3 regions of the Micromonospora yangpuensis genome follow, and region 2 is predicted to be linked to each of the others. Evidence: predicted binding sites of a transcription regulator. Region 2 holds the regulator's gene; each other region holds the start of a gene.
The links. Region 2 encodes HrcA, which represses chaperone genes, less so after heat shock. Its sites were predicted from a motif close to GGTTNGCACNCTCNNNNNGAGNGTGCNAACC; they were not measured.

Region 1 (5,995 bases), 540 kb from region 2:
CGGCCCGCCGCCGCCCTTCGACACACTCCCCGTCGACTGAACCGGCCAGCCGCCCCGCTACTCGGCCGGGCTTGTCGGCCGGCCTGGTTCGGCGGCCTGGTTCGTCGGCCTGGCCCATCGGCCTGGCCCGTCGGCCTGGCCCGTCGGCCTGGCCCGTCGGCCTGGCCCGTCGGCCTGGCCCGTCGGCCTGGCCCGTCGCTTGGTCCGGCGGCCCGGCCCGGCGCTTGGTCCGTCCGCGTCGGTTGGTCCGTCGGTTGGTCAGCGCCCGCCGGCTGGCCTGGCCGGTTGGCCTGCCCGTCGCTCGGACCGTCCGCGTCGGCTGGTCCCTCGGATGGTTCGTCGGCTGGTCCGTCGGATGGTCAGCGGACGGTCACCCGGACCGTGTGCCAGCCGGTGGCCCCGTCCGGGGCGACCGGCCGGCGACGCTCGGTCTGGGTCTCCCCGGCGCTGTCGGTGGCCCGTACCTGCAGGGTGTGCTCGCCCACGGTGGCCGTCCAGCGCCACGACCACTGCACCCAGGTGTCCACCGACACGGCCGGGGCCAGCTCCGCCTCCTGCCACTGACCCTCGTCGAGGCGTACCTCCACCCGGCTGATGCCCCGGTGCTGCGCCCAGGCCACCCCCGCCACCGTCACCTGTCCGGCGGTAAGCCGGTTGCGCGGGCGGGGCGTGTCGATGCGCGACTGGGTCTTCACCGGCCCCTGCGCCGACCAGCCCCGCGGCACCCAGTACGCGTCGAAGTCGGCGAAACTGGTCAGCTCCAGCTCGGTGACCCACTTGCAGGCCGAGACGTAGCCGTACAGGCCCGGCACCACCATCCGGACCGGAAAGCCGTGCTCGACCGGCAACGGCTCGCCGTTCATCCCCACCGCCAGCAGCGCGTCCCGCCCGTCGCGTAGCACCGCGGTCGGGGTGCCGCAGGTCCATCCGTCGACCGAGCGCCCCACCACCTGGTCCGCACCCTGCTCCGGTTGCGCCTCGTCGAGCAGCTCCCGGATCGGCACCCCGAGCCACCGGGCGTTGCCGACCAGGTCCCCACCCACCTCGTTGGAGACGCAGGCCAGGGTGACGTACCGCTCGACCATCGGTCGGGCCAGCAACTCGGCGAAGCTCAACTCGATCGGGTTGCGGACCCGGCCGTGGATACGCAGCCGCCAGGTGTCCGGGTCGACCTGCGGCACCACCAGCGCGGTGTCGATCCGGTAGAACCCGATGTTCGGCGTGACGTAGGGGGCGAGTTGCGGCACCGACAGGTCCGCTCCCGCCGGTACCGCCGGCGCGGGCCCCACCGGCGCCGGTAGCACCACCGCCGCCCGGGCCTCCGACACCCCCCGCTGGCCGGCCAGCCACCGCCCGGCGAGCCCACCGACGGTCGCCGTGCCGATCAGCCAGCCCGCCCCGGTCAGGAAACGCCGCCGCCCCTCCACCGACATTCCCGCCGGGGCGGCCGGGGTCGCCGCGTCCGGTGGGGGTGCTGTCGCCGGTGACGAGGTCATCGCCGGTGGAGGTGTCGCCGTCGGTGACGATGTCGCCGCAGGTGGAGGTGCTGTCGCCGGTGGGGGTGCTGTCGCCGGTGGGGACCAGGGCCAGGGGTCGGGTTGCAGCGGGCCGGCGATCAGCAGCCAGAGCGCCAGCGCGCCGAGCCCGCCGCCGAGCAACGACGGCAGCGCGTCGGCCGGGCCCGCACCGGCCCGGGCCACCGCCGCGCCCACGCCGAGGGCGGCGAACACCCCGATGCCGGCGAGGCCGGCCACCAACCACCGGACCGCCAACACCCCGATCAGCGCGGCGAAGACGCCGAGCAACAGCGCCGTCCCCACCAACAGAGCGATCTTGTCGTACGTGCCGAAGAGCGCGATGCCGAACTGTTTCGCCGGCTCAGGGACGTGGTCCACCACCAGGCCCCCGACCGCGACCAGCGGAGCCGACCGGGGACCGGTGACCACCGCCACCAGTTCCGCCGAGCCGATCGCCACGACGGCGGCGGTGATCCCGGCCAGGGCCGCGTACCCGCGGGAGATGACAGTCACCCGACCGAGTCTGACCCACACTCCGCCGAGCGTCGACTCCCCGGAACGGCCGGTGATGACCCGCTCGCCCCGGTCACCGCGCCCCTGGTCCGCAACCGACCAGATTCTGGCCCATCCGAGAGCTGGACCAGGCAGCGGCGACCCGGCCCGGTGAGAGCCGCCCTGATCCGTCGAACGCCCCGACCCCCGCCGTCGTTTCGCGGCTGAGGCGCGTTGCTGTCTCCGTACCCGACCGGCTTGGAGATCTTGGACACTTACCGTTCTATTTGGACGGTAAGTGTCCAAGATTCACCTCGGGGCCCGCTTCGGGCGGTGACGAGGGTACGTGCGTCGGTGGGGTGGCCGGGCAATAGAGCGGTTCTGCACTGATTTGCCCCTTTTTTTACGCTTATGGGGTCTCTGCGCAACAAGAGTGACCTGGAAGAAGCCGGCCGCTGGAGGGGCACTTTGCTTCCAAGATCTTTGCACCGCCCGCCCGCGGTGCAAGGAAGGGCCCCTTCCTAACCGGATGAGCGTTAAGAAGGGGCCCTTCCTTGCACCTGCGGCGGGTGTTGGGTGCCGGGGTGCGGGTGGATCAGAAGCCGGGGCCGTGCTGGTGGCCGTGGCCGTGCGAGTGGCCGTGGCCACCGGCGGCGGCCGGCTCGGCCTTCTCCGGCTTCTCCACGACCAGGCTCTCGGTGGTCAGCAGCAGCCCGGCGATCGAGGCGGCGTTGGTCACCGCGTTGCGGGTCACCTTCACCGGGTCGATGATGCCGGACTTGGCCAGGTCGACGTAGGAGCCGTTGGCGGCGTCGAGACCCTGGCCCCACTTCTCGCCGACGACCTTCTGCACCACGACGTAACCGTCCTGGCCGGCGTTCTGCGCGATCCAGCGCAGCGGCTCGACCAGCGACTTGCGCACGATCGAGACACCGACCTTCTCGTCACCGGTGAAGCCGAGGTCGTCGTCGAGCACCGGCAGGATCTGCGCGAGCGCGGCACCGCCGCCGGGCACCGTACCCTCCTCGACCGCGGCCTTGGTCGCGGCGATGGCGTCCTCGATGCGGTGCTTGCGCTCCTTCATCTCGACCTCGGTCGCCGCACCCACCTTGATGACCGCGATACCGCCGGAGAGCTTCGCCAGCCGCTCGCCCAGCTTCTCCCGGTCCCAGTCGGAGTCCGAGGCCTCGATCTCCTTGCGGATCTGGGCGACCCGGTCGCTGACCTCGCTGGACTGGCCGCCACCATCGACGATGGTGGTGGTCTCCTTGTCGACCACGATGCGCCGGGCGGAGCCGAGCGCCTCCAGGCCGACCTGGTCCAGCTTGTAGCCCAGCTCGGGGGCGACCAGCTCGGCACCGGTGGCGATCGCCAGGTCCTGGAGCATCGCCTTGCGGCGGTCGCCGAACCCGGGGGCCTTGACCGCGCAGACCTTGACGGTCTTGCGGATGGCGTTGACCACCAGGGTGGAGAGCGCCTGCCCGTCGACGTCCTCGGCGATGATCAGCAGCGGCTTGCTGTCGGAGAGGACCTTCTCCAGCAGCGGCAGCAGCTCCTCGATCGCGGAGATCTTCTGCGTGGTGATCAGGATGTACGCGTCCTCCAGGACGGACTCCTGCGACTCCGCGTCGGTGACGAAGTTGGGCGAGATGAAGCCCTTGTCGAACTGGAGCCCCTCGGTGACGTCCAGCTCGGTGTGCAGGGCGGAGCCCTCCTCGACGGTGATGACACCGTCGCGGCCGACCCGCTCCATCGCCTCGGCGATCAGCTCACCGATGGTGGAGTCCTGCGCGGAGATGGTCGCGACGTGCGCGATCGACTTCTTGTCGTCGACCTCCACGGCACGCTCCAGCAGCGCCTCGGAGACCTTCTGGGCGGCAGCGTCGACGCCACGCTTGAGCCCGATCGGGTTGGCCCCGGCGGTCACGTTGCGCAGACCCTCGCGGATCATCGCCTGCGCCAGCACGGTCGCGGTGGTGGTCCCGTCGCCGGCGACGTCGTTGGTCTTGGTCGCCACCTCCTTGACCAGCTGCGCGCCCAGGTTCTCGTACGGGTTGGTGAGCTCGATCTCCTTGGCGATGGTCACACCATCGTTGGTGATCGTCGGCGCACCGAATTTCTTGTCCAGGACGACGTTGCGCCCGCGCGGGCCGAGAGTGACCTTGACCGCGTCAGCGAGGGCGTTGACACCGTGCTCCAGCAGGTGTCGGGCGTCGTCCGAGAAGCTCAGGATCTTCGCCATGAATGTCCCTTCGAAGCGTGCTGCCCCGGCCCGGCGAGCCGGACCGGGGCAGCGACACTGATTCGGTTGGTTACTTCTCGATGACCGCGAGGACGTCGCGGGCGGAGAGCACCAGGTACTCCTCGCCGGCGTACTTGACCTCGGTGCCGCCGTACTTGGAGTAGAGGACGGTGTCGCCGACCTGCACGTCAACCGGGATCCGGTTGCCGCTGTCGTCGACCCGGCCCGGGCCGACGGCCCGGACGACGCCCTCCTGGGGCTTCTCCTTGGCGGTGTCGGGGATCACGATGCCGGACGCCGTCGTGGTCTCGGCCTCGTTCGCCTGGACCACGATGCGGTCCTCGAGCGGCTTGATCGCAACCTTGGTCGCGGTAGTCACGGGCATACCCTCCTGGGGTATTGGTTTCGTAGCCGGTCGAGAATCCGACCAGCGTCAATCTGCCTCATGCCACCGGGCGGGACCGTCGTCGCGGGTGCCGGTCCGCCTGGCGTGAGCACCCGTGCCGGGAAGGCCCGGGAGCTGGCACCCTCATGGCGAGAGTGCTAATCGCAGGTTATTCCTCGGCTAGCACTCCGTCAAGGAGAGTGCCAATCCGCCACGGTCGTGTCCGCCACTGTTCCCCCGCCGGCCACCCGCTGCGGAGATCCGAGGACCGGGCCCGGCAACGGTGGGAATCGGCGACGGCCGGCTCGGCGGTCATGGGACAGCCCGCGACAATGGCCGGGTGGATCTGGAACAGCTCGCCGCGCTGCGTACCCCCGAGGGGTCGGCGGCACTGGCCACGGCCGCGCGACTGGCCGGCGGTGACCCGCTGCGCGCGGCGGGTGCGCTGCGGGCCACCGGCGTACCCGCCGGGTTGGCCGCCGCCGCGCTGACCCAGGCGGAGCTGCGCCGCCGGGCGGTCGGCAAGTTCGGCCCGGTCGCCGCCGGGATGTTCTTCACCCGGGCCGGTCTGGAGCAGGCCACCCGGTCGGTAGTCGCCCGACGACGGGCCGAACGGTTACGGGCCGTCGGGGTGGACACCCTGGCCGATCTGGGGTGCGGCCTCGGTGCCGACGCGCTCGCCGCCGCCCGTGCCGGCATCCGGGTGTACGGCGTGGAGGCCGACCCGCTCACCGCCGCGCTGGCCGCCGCCAACGCCGAGGCCGCCGGGCTGGCCGACCTGTTCACCGTGACCTGCGGCGACGCCACCGCCTTCGACGTGTCCGGGGTGGACGCGGTCTTCTGCGACCCGGCCCGTCGGCGGGCCGGCACCGGCCGACGGATCTTCGACCCGAACTCCTACTCGCCGCCCTGGGACTTCGTCACCGGTCTGGCGCACCGGGTGCCGAACACGGTGGTCAAGGTGGCCCCCGGCCTCGACCACGCGCTGATCCCGGCCGACGCGGAGGCGGAGTGGGTGAGCGTCGACGGCGACCTGGTCGAGGCCGCCCTCTGGTGTGGCCCGCTGGCCCACCTCCCCCGCCGCGCCACCCTGCTGGGTAAGGAAGGGCCCCCTGTTAACGCATACGGTCGAGAAGGGCACCCTTCTCACCCCAGCGAGCGCGAGGCCGCGCGGCAGCACGGCGGGGGCGAGGCCGCGCGGCAGACGGTGCACCAGTTGGGCGGTAGCGGCATGGCGGAGGCGGCGGTCGGGCCGGTACGGCGGTTCCTCTACGACCCGGACCCGGCGGTGGTCCGCGCCCACCTGGTCGCCGAACTCGGCGCCGAACTGGATGCCACGCTGGCTGACCCGAGCATCGC
Region 2 (5,995 bases):
GGTGGACACCTGGCGGGAGGACTACCCGTACGACCACCGCATGGAGCGCGAGGAGTACGACCGGCACAAGCGGCTGCTGCAGATCGAGCTGCTCAAGCTGCAGGAGTGGATCACGGAGTCCGGTGAGCGGTTGGTGATCCTCTTCGAGGGGCGGGACGCGGCCGGCAAGGGCGGCACCATCAAGCGCTTCATGGAGCATCTGAACCCACGCGGGGCGCAGGTGGTGGCGCTGACCAAGCCCAACGAGCGGGAGTCCAGCCAGTGGTACTTCCAGCGCTGGTTGCGGCACCTGCCGGCCGCCGGTGAGATCGTGCTCTTCGACCGGTCCTGGTACAACCGGGCCGGCGTGGAGCGGGTGATGGGGTTCTGCACCCGCAAGGAATACCTGGAGTTCCTGCGGCAGGCCCCCGAGCTGGAGCGGATGCTCACCCGGTCGGGGATCCGGCTGGTCAAGTTCTGGTTCTCGGTGTCGCAGAACGAGCAGCGCACCCGGTTCGCCGTCCGCCAGGTCGACCCGGTACGACAGTGGAAACTCTCCCCGATGGACATCGCCTCGCTGGACCGGTGGGACGAGTACACCGAGGCGAAGGAGGCGATGTTCTTCTACACCGACACCGCCGACGCGCCGTGGACGGTGGTGAAGAGCAACGACAAGAAGCGCGCCCGCCTGGAGGCGATGCGCCACGTGCTCAACCGATTCGAGTACGCCAACAAGGATCCCGAGGTCGTCGGAGTGCCGGACCCGCTGATCGTCGGCCCGGCCGGCCTGGACCTGCGCCCGGACGACCACCCGGTGCAGGTCTTCCCCCGGCTCTGACGGCGCGGGATCTCTCTCGTCCCGGCAGCCACCCTCCCCCGCCCCGGCAGCCTCCCCCACGTCCCGGCGGCCTCCCCCACGTGCCGGCAGCCGCCCTCTCCCGTCCCGGCAGCCTCCCCCGTCCGGGGACTCTCCCGTGCCGGGCGGCGAGAAGGCAGCTTCCGGCTCGGGCGGTGAGAGGGGAACCCTGCTATACCGAAAGCGTTAACAGGGGGCCCTTCCTTACCCGGCTACCAGCGGGTTAGGCGGGTGGAGAGCAGGGCGAGGGCGGCGACCCCGGCGGTGGAGGTACGCAGCACCGTCGGGCCCAGCCGGACCGGCCGGGCACCGGCGGCGGTGAAGGTGGTCAGTTCCGTCTCGGCCACCCCACCCTCCGGGCCCACCACCAGCACGATCTCGCCGGTCGTGGGCAACTCGGCGGTGCTCAGCCGTTCGTCGGCGCCCTCGTGCAGGACGAACGCGGCGGCGGCGCCGGCCAGCCGGCGGGCCACCGTCGGGGTGGACTCGTCGGGTGCTCCGGCCACCACCGGCAGCCAGGCCCGGCGGGCCTGTTTGGCGGCCTCCCGGGCGGTCGCCGCCCACTTCTGCCGGGCCCGTACGCCCCGTTCACCCCGCCACTGCACCACCGAGCGGGACGCCGCCCAGGGCACGATCTCGTCCACCCCGACCTCGGTCATCGCCTGCACGGCCAGTTCACCCCGGTCGCCCTTGGCGATGCCCTGCACCACCACGAGGCGGGGTACCGGCGCGTCGACGTACCCCCGGGAGGTGATATCGGCGGTGAGGCTGCCCCGGCCGACGGTGGTGACCACGGCGTCGGCGGTGCCGCCTCGGCCGTCGGCGAGCAGCAGTTCCTGGCCGGCCCGCAGGCGTTGCACGGTGGCGGCGTGGTGGCCCTCCGGCCCGTCGAGGGTCAGGGTGTCACCGGTGGGCAGGGCGTCGACCAGGAAGAGCGGCGCGGACACTCAGGCGTGCCCGTTGAAGGCGTCCCGCATCCGGGAGAAGAAGCCACCCTGCTTGGTCAGCTCGGCGACCTCCTCGCCCCGGGTCTTGGCGAAGTCGCGCAGCATCCGCTCCTGGTCGGCGTCGAGCTTGGTGGGCGTCCGCACGTCGAGGTGGACGTAGAGGTCGCCCCGGCCGGTGCCGCGCAGGTGTGGCACCCCACGGGCGCGCAGCCGCAGGGTGCTGCCCGGCTGGGTGCCGGCCTTGACGTCGACGGTCTCCTCGCTGTCCAGGGTCTTGATGGTCAGCCGGGTGCCCAGGGCGGCGGCGGTCATCGGCACCGTGACCCGGCAGTGCAGGTCGTCGCCCTTGCGGGAGTAGACGTCGTGCGGCCGCTCGTGGATCTCGACGTAGAGGTCTCCGGGGGTGCCGCCACCCGGGCCGACCTCGCCCTGCTGGGCCAGCCGGATCCGCATGCCGTCCTCGACCCCGGCCGGGATCTTGACGGTCAGCGAGCGGCGGGTGCGGACCCGTCCGTCGCCGGCGCAGGTCGGGCAGGGGTGCGGGATCGTGGTGCCGTAGCCCTGGCAGACCGTGCAGGGGCGGGCGGAGACCACCTGGCCGAGGAAGGTGCGTTGCACCGACTGCACCTCGCCCCGGCCACCGCACGTCTCGCAGGTGGCCAGGTGGGTGCCGGCGGCGGTGCCCGCGCCGGAGCAGGTGGTGCAGAGCACGGCCGTGTCGACGTTGATCGGCGCCTCGACGCCGAAGGCGGTCTCCTGCAGGTCGAGTTCCAAGCGCAGGATGGCGTCCGCGCCGGGTCGGGTCCGCGGGCGCGGACCCCGGGCGCCACCGGCGGCCCCGCCGAAGAACGCGTCCATGATGTCCTGGAAGCCGGCGAACGGGCCGGCGCCGGGCCCGCCCGGGCCACCCGCGCCGCCGCCGGGTGCCAGCGGGTCGCCGCCCAGGTCGACGATCTGCCGTTTCCGGTCGTCCGACAGGACCTCGTACGCGGCGTTGATGTCCTTGAACTTCTCCTGGGCCTCCGGGTCCGGATTCACGTCCGGGTGGAACCGCCGCGCCAACTTGCGGTAGGCGCGCTTGATCTCGTCATCGGAGGCTTCCCGGTCAACCCCGAGAATGCCGTAGTAGTCCCTGGCCACTGCGTCCCGTGTCCTCATGTTTCGTCTCGCTCTGCGCCGATCGTCGGCCCGACTGGTCAGTTCTGGGCCAGCAGCTCGCCCACGTAGCGTGCCACGGCCCGGACCGTGGCGATGGTGCCGGGGTAGTCCATCCGGGTCGGCCCCAGCACCCCCAACCCACCAACGATGGTCGTGCCCGGCCCGTAGCCGGTGCTGACCACCGAGGCGGCGCGCAGGTTGTCGACCTCGTTCTCGTCGCCGATCAGCACCCGGGTGGTGCTCGGCTCGGCCTCGCCGATCAGCTTGAGCAGGACGACCTCCTCCTCCAGCGCCTCCAGGATCGGCCGTAGCGACCCCTGGAAGTCGAGCAGGCCGCCCCGGGTCAGGTTGGCGGTGCCGGCCAGCGCCAGCCGCTCCTCGTGCCGCTCGACAAGCGTCTCCAGCAGCACGGTGGAGAGCGTGGTCATGGCCGGGCGCAGCTGCGGCGAGGCCTCCTCGACCAGCGCCTGCACCAGCGGCGGGGTCTCGGAGAGCCGGGTACCGCCGAGCTTCTCGTTGAGCAGGCGACGCAGGTCGGTGACGTCGTCGGCGGGGATCGGCGCGGGCAGCTCGACCAGCCGCTGCTCGACCCGGCCGGTGTCGGCGATCATGACCAGCATCAGCCGGGTGGTGGAGATCGGCACCAGCTCCAGGTGACGGACCGAGGAACGGGCGAGGCTCGGGTACTGCACCACGGCCACCTGGCGGGTGAGCTGGGCCAGCAGCCGCACCGTGCGGTGCACCACGTCGTCGAGGTCGACCGCGCCGAGCAGGAACCGCTCGATGGCCCGTCGTTCGGCGGGGCTGAGCGGCTTGACCCGGGACAGCCGGTCGACGAAGAGCCGGTAGCCGCGGTCGGTGGGCACCCGGCCGGCGCTGGTGTGCGGCTGCCGGATGTAGCCCTCCTCCTCCAGCACCGCCATGTCGTTGCGGACGGTCGCCGGGGAGACACCGAGCTGGTGCCGCTCGACCAGGGCCCGACTGCCGACCGGCTCCTGGGTGGCTACGTAGTCCTCGACGATCGCGCGCAGCACGGCGAGTTTGCGGTCGTCGAGACCCATGCTCCCACCTCCTGTCGCGCGTCGACCCGGCTCGCGGGCCGCGCGGCCGCGCCGTCGGGTGCGGGCCGGCCGCACCTCCTGGCACTCGACTGTAGCGAGTGCCAGTCTACGTCGGGTGCCCGCGGCGACGCGATGATCGGTACCGCGCCGGAGCCCGGTGCGCCCCGTCACCTGTGTCGCTCCGGTGCCCCCTTGCCGGCTGCACCTACCGTGAGCTTCATGACTGAACCACCTCGCCCACCGGGATCGGGCGACCCCGACCCTCAGCGGTCCGATCCGACCGCCCCGATGCATCCCCCCGCCGACCCCTTCGGCTACGAACCACCCACCGCTCCACTGTCCGGGACGTCAGGGCCGGGCGACTACCCCCCACCCGGTGGATACCCCCCGCCGGAGCAGCCCACCTCCGGTGGCTACCCGCCACCGTTCCCGGGCACCGGGGGCTACCCGCCGCCCGGCGGCAACCCTCCGCCGGGCAACTATCCCCCACCGGGTGGGAATCCCCCGCCGGGCGTCGGGTACCCGACCGGCGGCGGCTACGGTGGGCCACCGGCCGGCTACCCCAGCTCCGAGGAGAAGAACTGGGCGCTCATCGCCCACTTCGGCGGGGCGCTCGGGGTGGTCGTCGGCGGTGGGCTGCTGGGTTGGGTCGCCCCACTGATCGCGTACTCGGCCAAGGGGCAGTCGCCGGCCGTCCGGGCACACGCCGTGGCCGCGCTGAACTTCCAGCTCACCTGGGTGATCGCGCTCGCGCTCAGCTTCGTACTGGCCTTCGTCACCTGCGGGGTGCTGTTCTTCGTGCCGATGCTGGTCGCGCTGGTGCCGCTGATCTTCGGCATCGTCGCCGGGGTCAAGGCCGGCGAGGGCGTCCTCTACCGCTACCCGATGACGTCCCGCTTCATCAAGTAGGCCGGGCGGATTCACCGCGGCCGGACCGCCGGGTGTGCTCAGGGCAGTAGGTCGCGGACCACGGCGTCGGCGAGCAGGCGGCCACGCAGGGTGAGCACCGCCCGACCGTCGGCGTACCGTGCCCCGTCGAGCAGGCCGGCCGTCCGGGCCCGCTCGGCGCCGGCCCGCCCCGGCTCGTCGAGCACCGACAGGGGCAGCCCGTCGGCCAGCCGGAGCCGGAGCATCACGTCCTCCATGTGCGCCTCGGTGGCGGTGAGCACCTCCCGGGCCTGGCCCGGTGAGTGCCCCCGGGCCAGCCGGGCCGCGTACGCGGTGGGGTGTTTGACGTTCCACCAGCGCACCCCGCCGACGTGGCTGTGCGCCCCCGGGCCCAGGCCCCACCAGTCGCCGCCGGTCCAGTACAGCAGGTTGTGCCGGCACCGGGCGGCCGGCGTCCGGGCCCAGTTGGAGACCTCGTACCAGGAGAAACCGGCCGCGTCGAGGGCGGCCTCGGCGGCCAGGTAACGGTCCGCCGCCACGTCGTCGGAGGGGTACGGCAGCTCGCCCCGCCGCATCCGGGCGGCCAGCCGGGTGCCGTCCTCGATGATCAGGGCGTACGCGCTGACGTGGTCCACCCCCGCCGCGACGACCTGGTCCAGGCTGGCGGCGAAGTCCTCGGCGCGCTCCCCCGGCGTACCGTAGATCAGGTCCAGGTTGACGTGGTCGAAACCGGCGTCGCGGGCCTCCAGTGCGGCGGCGGTGGCCCGGCCGGCGCGGTGCCCGCGCTCCAGCACGGCCAGCACCCCCGGCGCGGCCGACTGCATGCCGAGCGAGATCCGGGTGTACCCGGCCGCCCGCAGGGTCTTCAGCGACGCGGGGGTGACCGACTCAGGGTTCGCCTCGGTGCTCACCTCGGCGTCGGCGGCCAACCCCCAGGTGCGGTCGATCGCGTCCAGGATCCGGGCCAGGTCGTCGGCGGGCAGCAGGGTCGGGGTGCCACCGCCGACGAAGACCGTCTCCACCCGGGGCGGCGGGCGGTCGCCGAGCACCCGGGCGGCCAAGGCCAACTCGGCCAGCACGGTGTCGGCGTAGCTCTCCCGGCTCGC
Region 3 (5,995 bases), 870 kb from region 2:
ACCTGCCGGATTCGTGGCAGGTGGACGGTGCGGGCTTGGCAACGACGGCAGGGAACACGGCATCGCTCGGAAGCGATGCGGGTCCGGGACGATCGGCGACGTGGTGCTACCGGCGTACCAGGCACCCGGCACCATGGGTCGATCAAGGGGTGTCGCGCTGGCACCCGGGCTGGCGGCAAGGGTGGTGAGAAGGGGCACCCTCTCTACCGGAAGCGTTAATAGGGGGCCCTTCCTTACACCTCAGGCGGGGCGGCGGAGTTGCAGCTCGGTCAGGGCCGGGATCTTCGGGTGGGGCACCCGTACGCCGGTGTCGGTGAAGCCCAGCCGTTGGTAGGCCCGGAGCGCCCGGTCGTTGCCCACGACCACCTCCAGCATCAGGTCCGGCCGGCCACACGCCCGTGACCAGTCCGCCACCCGGTCCACCAGTTGCGCGAGCAGTCCGCTGCCCCGCCAGGCCGGGGTGACGTAGACGGCGTAGATCACCGTCACCTCGGGCTCGTCCGGCAGTGCGGTCCCGCCGGCGTGCCCGACGAGCCGGTTCCCGACGAGCCGGTTCCCGGTCCGGTTTCCGGTCGGCGCACCAGCGGGCCGAGGGGCCCGGGGTGGCGTGGGATCGGCGACGAACTGGGCCCACTCGCTGCCGGTCGAGCAGTACTCGACCCGCTCGGCGTACTCGGTGTGTGATCGGGCAGCCGCCTCGGCGAGGGTCTCCAGGAAGGCCAGGGGCGAGTCGGCGAGCATCTCCAACCGCAATGCCCGCATCCGGGCCGCGTCCTCGGGCCGTACCCGGCGGACGGTGGCTTCACGGGTGCCGGTGGCGGCCGGGAAGGTGGTCATCTGGGATCTATACCGCAACGATGCACACCGATGCGGGTCGGGTCGGTGATCGTAGTGATTTGCACCTTTTGCGGTCGTGCGCCAGCGTGATGGTTCGTGTACCGTGCGATTTCGATCGCCAGATTTCGTCGGTTCGCATCGATCGAAAAGGGGGCGATCCGGACGCTCGGCCGTGCCCGGCGTCCGCGAGGTTGTGGAGCGCCGCGCAGAGTGAGGAAGTGCACCGTGGCACAGGGCACCGTGAAGTGGTTCAACGCCGAAAAGGGCTACGGCTTCATCGCCGTCGACGGCGGACAGGACGTCTTCGTTCACTTCTCCGCCATCGAGATGGACGGCTACAAGGCGTTGGACGATGGCCAGCGGGTGGAGTTCGAGATCGCCCAGGGGCAGAAGGGGCCCCAGGCCGAGCGGGTACGGGTCGTCGCCTGACCGCCTCACTCCGACACCGCCCTCGGCCATCGGGGGCGGTGATTCCACCACACCGGTGATGCGGTTGTTGCGCGCGTTGTGGAGGATCATGAGCCGATCCAGCCGTCGTTGCTGAGGAGGCCCCATGACCGACCGATCGCGACCGGAGCACTTCGAGCCGGGGCGTGCCGCCGTGCCGGGGTCGCCGGGGCCGCAGTCGTCCGAGTCGCCGGACAGTTCGATTCCGCGGCCTCCGTTGGATCCGACTGCGGTCTGGCCGGGCTCGGACCCCTCCGCGCCCGACCCCGACCCGGGTGCGCCGGGCCGGTCCGGCTCGCGTCTGGATGCGCCGGGACAGGCCGGTGCGGACCCTGGCGGGCTGGATCGATCCGGTTCCGGGGCGGACGGTTCCGTCCCGGGCCCGCAGGGGTCGGGTCAGCCCGGCGCGGGTGCGCCGGCCGGGCCTGGAGCGGGCGCGTCGGGCCAGCCGGAGGCGGCAGCGTCGGGCCAGGCCGGGGCAGGGGCGGCAGGCCCGGGTCAGGCCGGGTCGAGGACTGGTGGGCCGGGCCAGCTCGGTCCGGGGGCGATGGCGCACGGACCGTCGGGGGCGGGGCAGTCCAGTCCGGAGCCGCCCGTACCGGGCCCCCCGGCCCACGTGGTCCCGCCGGCCGGGGGCTACCCACCCGGTACGCCGCCCGGTGCCGGTTCCCCCGCCGGCCAACCACCGTACGGGGGCAACCCGCCAGCACACCCCGGCCAGCCGTATCCCGGGCAGCAACACCCCGGCCAGCCGTACCCGGGTCAGTCCCACCCCGGGCAGTCCCACCCCGGGCAGTCCTACCCCGGGCAGGCGTACCCGGGGCACCCTTACCCGGGTCAGTCGTATCCCGGGCACCCTTACCCGGGTCAGCCGTATCCCGGGCAGCCCTATCCGGGTCAGCCGTACCCGGGTCAGCCCTACCCCGGGCAGGCCTATGCCGGGCCCGGGCAGCCCGGTGGGTGGGACCCGCGGGATCTGCTTGTCAACCCGCCCGGCGCGGGCCTGGGTGGCTGGTTCTCCCGGTGCGTCGGCGCGGTACGCCGGGGCTGGCCGGTGTTGCTGCCCCTGACGCTGCTCACCCAGGTGCTGCCGACGTTGATCATCTCGGTGGTGACGCTGCTGCTCGACCCGACGTTCGGGATCGAGGAGCCGGCGCCCGGTGCGTTGCCGGTGCTGCCCGACGGGTTCACCCGGGACATGGTGGTCTTCGGCATCACCCTGCTGGCCGCCACCGTGCTGGTGGGTCTGGTGCAGAGCATCGGCTGGGCGGCCGGTAGCTGGGTGATCGCCCGGCAGGCGGCCGGCGAACCGGTGGACTTCGCCACGGCCCTGCGCTACGGCCTGCGCCGGGCGTTGGGGCTGTGGGGCTGGACCCTGGTGCTGGGTCTGCTGATCCTGGTGGGAGTCTGCTTCTGCATTCTGCCCGGGATCTATCTGGCCGCCGCGTTGAGCCTGGCCGGGCCGGTCTACCTGTTCGAGCGGAGCAACCCGATCGGGCGGTCCTTCCGGATGTTCCACGACCGGTTCGGCATGATGCTCGGGCGGGTGGCACTGCTGGGGGCCGTGGTCTTCGGCATCGCCGTGCTTCTCGACCTGCTGGAGTCGGTGGGCATGCTGCCGTTCGGGGACGACCCGATGACCTCCCCGCAGCTGACCGTGGGCGCGATCGTGGTGGTCTCCCTTTCCGCGCTGCTGAGTCTGCCGGCCCACCTCATCCAGTTGGTCGGGCTGGTGGTGACCTACGCCGAGCAACGGATCCACGAGGCGCCGGTGAACAGCGCCCGACTGGCAGCCGAACTCGGCTGACCAGGAGCGGAATCCGCGCAGGTCAAGCGCCTGAAGTCCGGCTGGGCGAGGGCCCGGATCCGGTCTGATCGGCGGCATCGTGCTTGCACTCGGCAGGGGAGAGTGCTAAACAAGTCATTGGCACTCGCGTACGGTGAGTGCCAATGGTCGGGGCGGTAGGGCCACGGTCGTACGCCGTTGGAGACGGCACGCGGCACATGGCCGGTCGTCGCGGGCTATCCGGCCCGGCCGAAGGATGTCGCTGTCACTCGACGGCGACGTCCCAAGGTGCGTACACCAGGCGGCCCATCCGGGACTCACACTCGGGTGGCCCGTGAGTGTCCAGGAGGACAACGCCGTATGGCCAAGATGATCGCGTTCGACGAAGAGGCGCGCCGCGGCCTCGAGCGGGGCATGAACCAGCTCGCCGACGCCGTGAAGGTGACGCTCGGCCCGAAGGGCCGCAACGTCGTGCTCGAGAAGAAGTGGGGTGCCCCCACCATCACCAACGATGGTGTGAGCATCGCCAAGGAGATCGAGCTCGAGGACCCGTACGAGAAGATCGGCGCTGAGCTGGTCAAGGAGGTCGCCAAGAAGACCGACGACGTGGCCGGCGACGGCACGACGACGGCGACCGTCCTGGCCCAGGCCCTGGTCCGTGAGGGCCTGCGCAACGTGGCCGCCGGCGCCAACCCGATGGCCCTGAAGCGGGGCATCGAGGCCGCGGTCTCCAGCGTCTCGGAGGAGCTGTCCAAGCTCGCCAAGGACGTCGAGACCAAGGAGCAGATCGCCTCCACCGCCTCCATCTCCGCTGGTGACAGCAGCGTCGGCGAGATCATCGCCGAGGCGATGGACAAGGTCGGCAAGGAAGGCGTCATCACCGTCGAGGAGAGCAACACCTTCGGGCTTGAGCTTGAGCTCACCGAGGGCATGCGCTTCGACAAGGGCTACATCTCGGCCTACTTCATGACCGACCCGGAGCGTATGGAGGCCGTCTTCGACGACCCGTACATCCTGATCGCGAACAGCAAGATCTCGTCGGTGAAGGACCTGCTCCCGATCCTGGAGAAGGTTATGCAGTCGGGCAAGCCGCTGCTGATCATCGCCGAGGACCTGGAGGGCGAGGCCCTGGCCACCCTGGTGGTCAACAAGGTCCGGGGCACCTTCAAGTCGGTCGCCGTCAAGGCGCCGGGCTTCGGTGACCGCCGCAAGGCCATGCTGACCGACATCGCCATCCTCACCGGTGGCCAGGTCATCAGCGAGGAGGTCGGCCTCAAGCTCGACGCCGCCGGCATCGAGATGCTGGGCCGCGCCCGCAAGGTCGTGGTGACCAAGGACGAGACCACCATCGTCGACGGTGCCGGTGACGCCGACCAGATCCAGGGCCGGGTGAACCAGATCCGGGCCGAGATCGACAAGAGCGACTCGGACTACGACCGGGAGAAGCTGCAGGAGCGGCTGGCCAAGCTGGCCGGTGGCGTTGCGGTGATCAAGGTCGGCGCGGCCACCGAGGTCGAGCTGAAGGAGCGCAAGCACCGCATCGAGGACGCCGTTCGCAACGCGAAGGCCGCCGTCGAGGAGGGCATCGTCCCGGGTGGTGGCGTCGCGCTGGTGCAGGCCGGCAAGACCGCCTTCGACAAGCTGGACCTGGCCGGTGACGAGGCGACCGGTGCGCAGATCGTCAAGATCGCGCTGGACGCCCCGCTGCGGCAGATCGCCGTGAACGCCGGTCTGGAGGGTGGCGTGGTCGTCGAGCGCGTCCGCAACCTGGACGCCGGGCACGGCCTCAACGCCGCCAGCGGCGAGTACGTCGACCTGCTGGCCGCGGGCATCATCGACCCGGCCAAGGTGACCCGGTCGGCGCTGCAGAACGCCTCGTCGATCGCGGCGCTCTTCCTCACCACCGAGGCCGTCGTGGCGGACAAGCCGGAGAAGAACCCGGCCGCCCCGGCTGCTCCGGGTGGCGGGGAGATGGACTTCTGAGTCCAGCTCCACGAACGCCGGAAGGGGCGGGCCGCGTCAGCGGCCCGCCCCTTCCGCTGTCCAGCCCCCACACCGTCGCCCGCAGCCGGGCAGCCCCAGCCCGGGCCAGCCGCACAGCTCAGCCGGGTCAGCCCCGGGCGGCCTGGACGGCGGCGTAGGCGTCGACCACGCCGGCACCGGCGCGGTCCGCACCCGGGCACCCGCCGGCCGGTTGGTCGGGGTCGGGCCGGGCCGGGGTCGCGGTGTCCCGCAGCAGCTGCCGGGTCCGGTCGACGTCGCCGACCAGGTCCGGGTTGGCCGACCACATCAGCGCCACCACGCCGGCCACCTGCGGGGTGGCCATCGAGGTGCCGTCCAGGGTGGCGTACCCGCCGCCGGGCATCGCGGAGAGCACCCCCGCGCCGGGCGCGACCAGGTCAGGCTTGGCCGCGCCGCCGGCCGCCGGACCCCGGCTGGAGAAGATCGTCACCTGCCGCTGCCGGTCCACCGCACCGACGGTCAACACATCCGGGTACGTCGCCGGCGGGTCCTCGATCGAGCCACAGGACGGGCCGGTGTTGCCGGCGGCGGCCACCACGAAGATGCCCGCCGCCTCCAGCGCGGCGGTGGCCGGCCGGAGCACCCCCGGGTCACAGCCCTCGATCGGCGGACATCCCCACGAGTTGGTGAGCACGTCCGGGGCGCGTGCGGGGCGACCGTCGCGGAACGGGTCCCCGCCTACCGGGAACGGGGCCAGCATGAACTGGAGGCAGTCCAGGTACCGGGCCGGGCTGCCGAGGTTGCGGTTGAGGTTGACGCAGCCGGTCCACCTGGCGTCGGGGGCCACCCCGATCCCGCTGCGGCCGACCGCGCTGCCCAGCGTGTGGGTGCCGTGTCCGCTGCGGTCGGTCGGGGCCGGGGTGCCGGCCCACGGGTCGTACCAGGAGTCGTCGCCGCCCCGGA

Region 1: a site for HrcA is predicted at 4,770-4,800, ahead of groES (co-chaperone GroES). Genes of this name have one in related genera too.
Region 3: a site for HrcA is predicted at 3,207-3,237, ahead of groL (chaperonin GroEL). Genes of this name have one in related genera too.

What each region holds. Positions count from the first base shown of each region.
Region 1 is NZ_FMIA01000002.1:5,624,136-5,630,130, forward strand. Features, by position in the region: gene GA0070617_RS25280 (hypothetical protein) at 1-40, shown strand, start outside; gene GA0070617_RS25285 (molybdopterin-dependent oxidoreductase) at 360-2,030, opposite strand; gene groL (chaperonin GroEL) at 2,605-4,251, opposite strand; gene groES (co-chaperone GroES) at 4,322-4,636, opposite strand; gene GA0070617_RS25300 (THUMP-like domain-containing protein) at 4,977-5,995, shown strand, end outside.
Region 2 is NZ_FMIA01000002.1:5,083,551-5,089,545, forward strand. Features, by position in the region: gene ppk2 (polyphosphate kinase 2) at 1-817, shown strand, start outside; gene GA0070617_RS22895 (16S rRNA (uracil(1498)-N(3))-methyltransferase) at 1,048-1,782, opposite strand; gene dnaJ (molecular chaperone DnaJ) at 1,783-2,922, opposite strand; gene hrcA (heat-inducible transcriptional repressor HrcA) at 2,979-4,001, opposite strand; gene GA0070617_RS22910 (DUF4870 domain-containing protein) at 4,221-4,910, shown strand; gene hemW (radical SAM family heme chaperone HemW) at 4,949-5,995, opposite strand, start outside.
Region 3 is NZ_FMIA01000002.1:5,953,895-5,959,889, reverse strand. Features, by position in the region: gene GA0070617_RS26885 (GNAT family N-acetyltransferase) at 241-837, opposite strand; gene GA0070617_RS26880 (cold-shock protein) at 1,063-1,266, shown strand; gene GA0070617_RS26875 (hypothetical protein) at 2,339-3,091, shown strand; gene groL (chaperonin GroEL) at 3,431-5,053, shown strand; gene GA0070617_RS26865 (S8 family serine peptidase) at 5,181-5,995, opposite strand, start outside.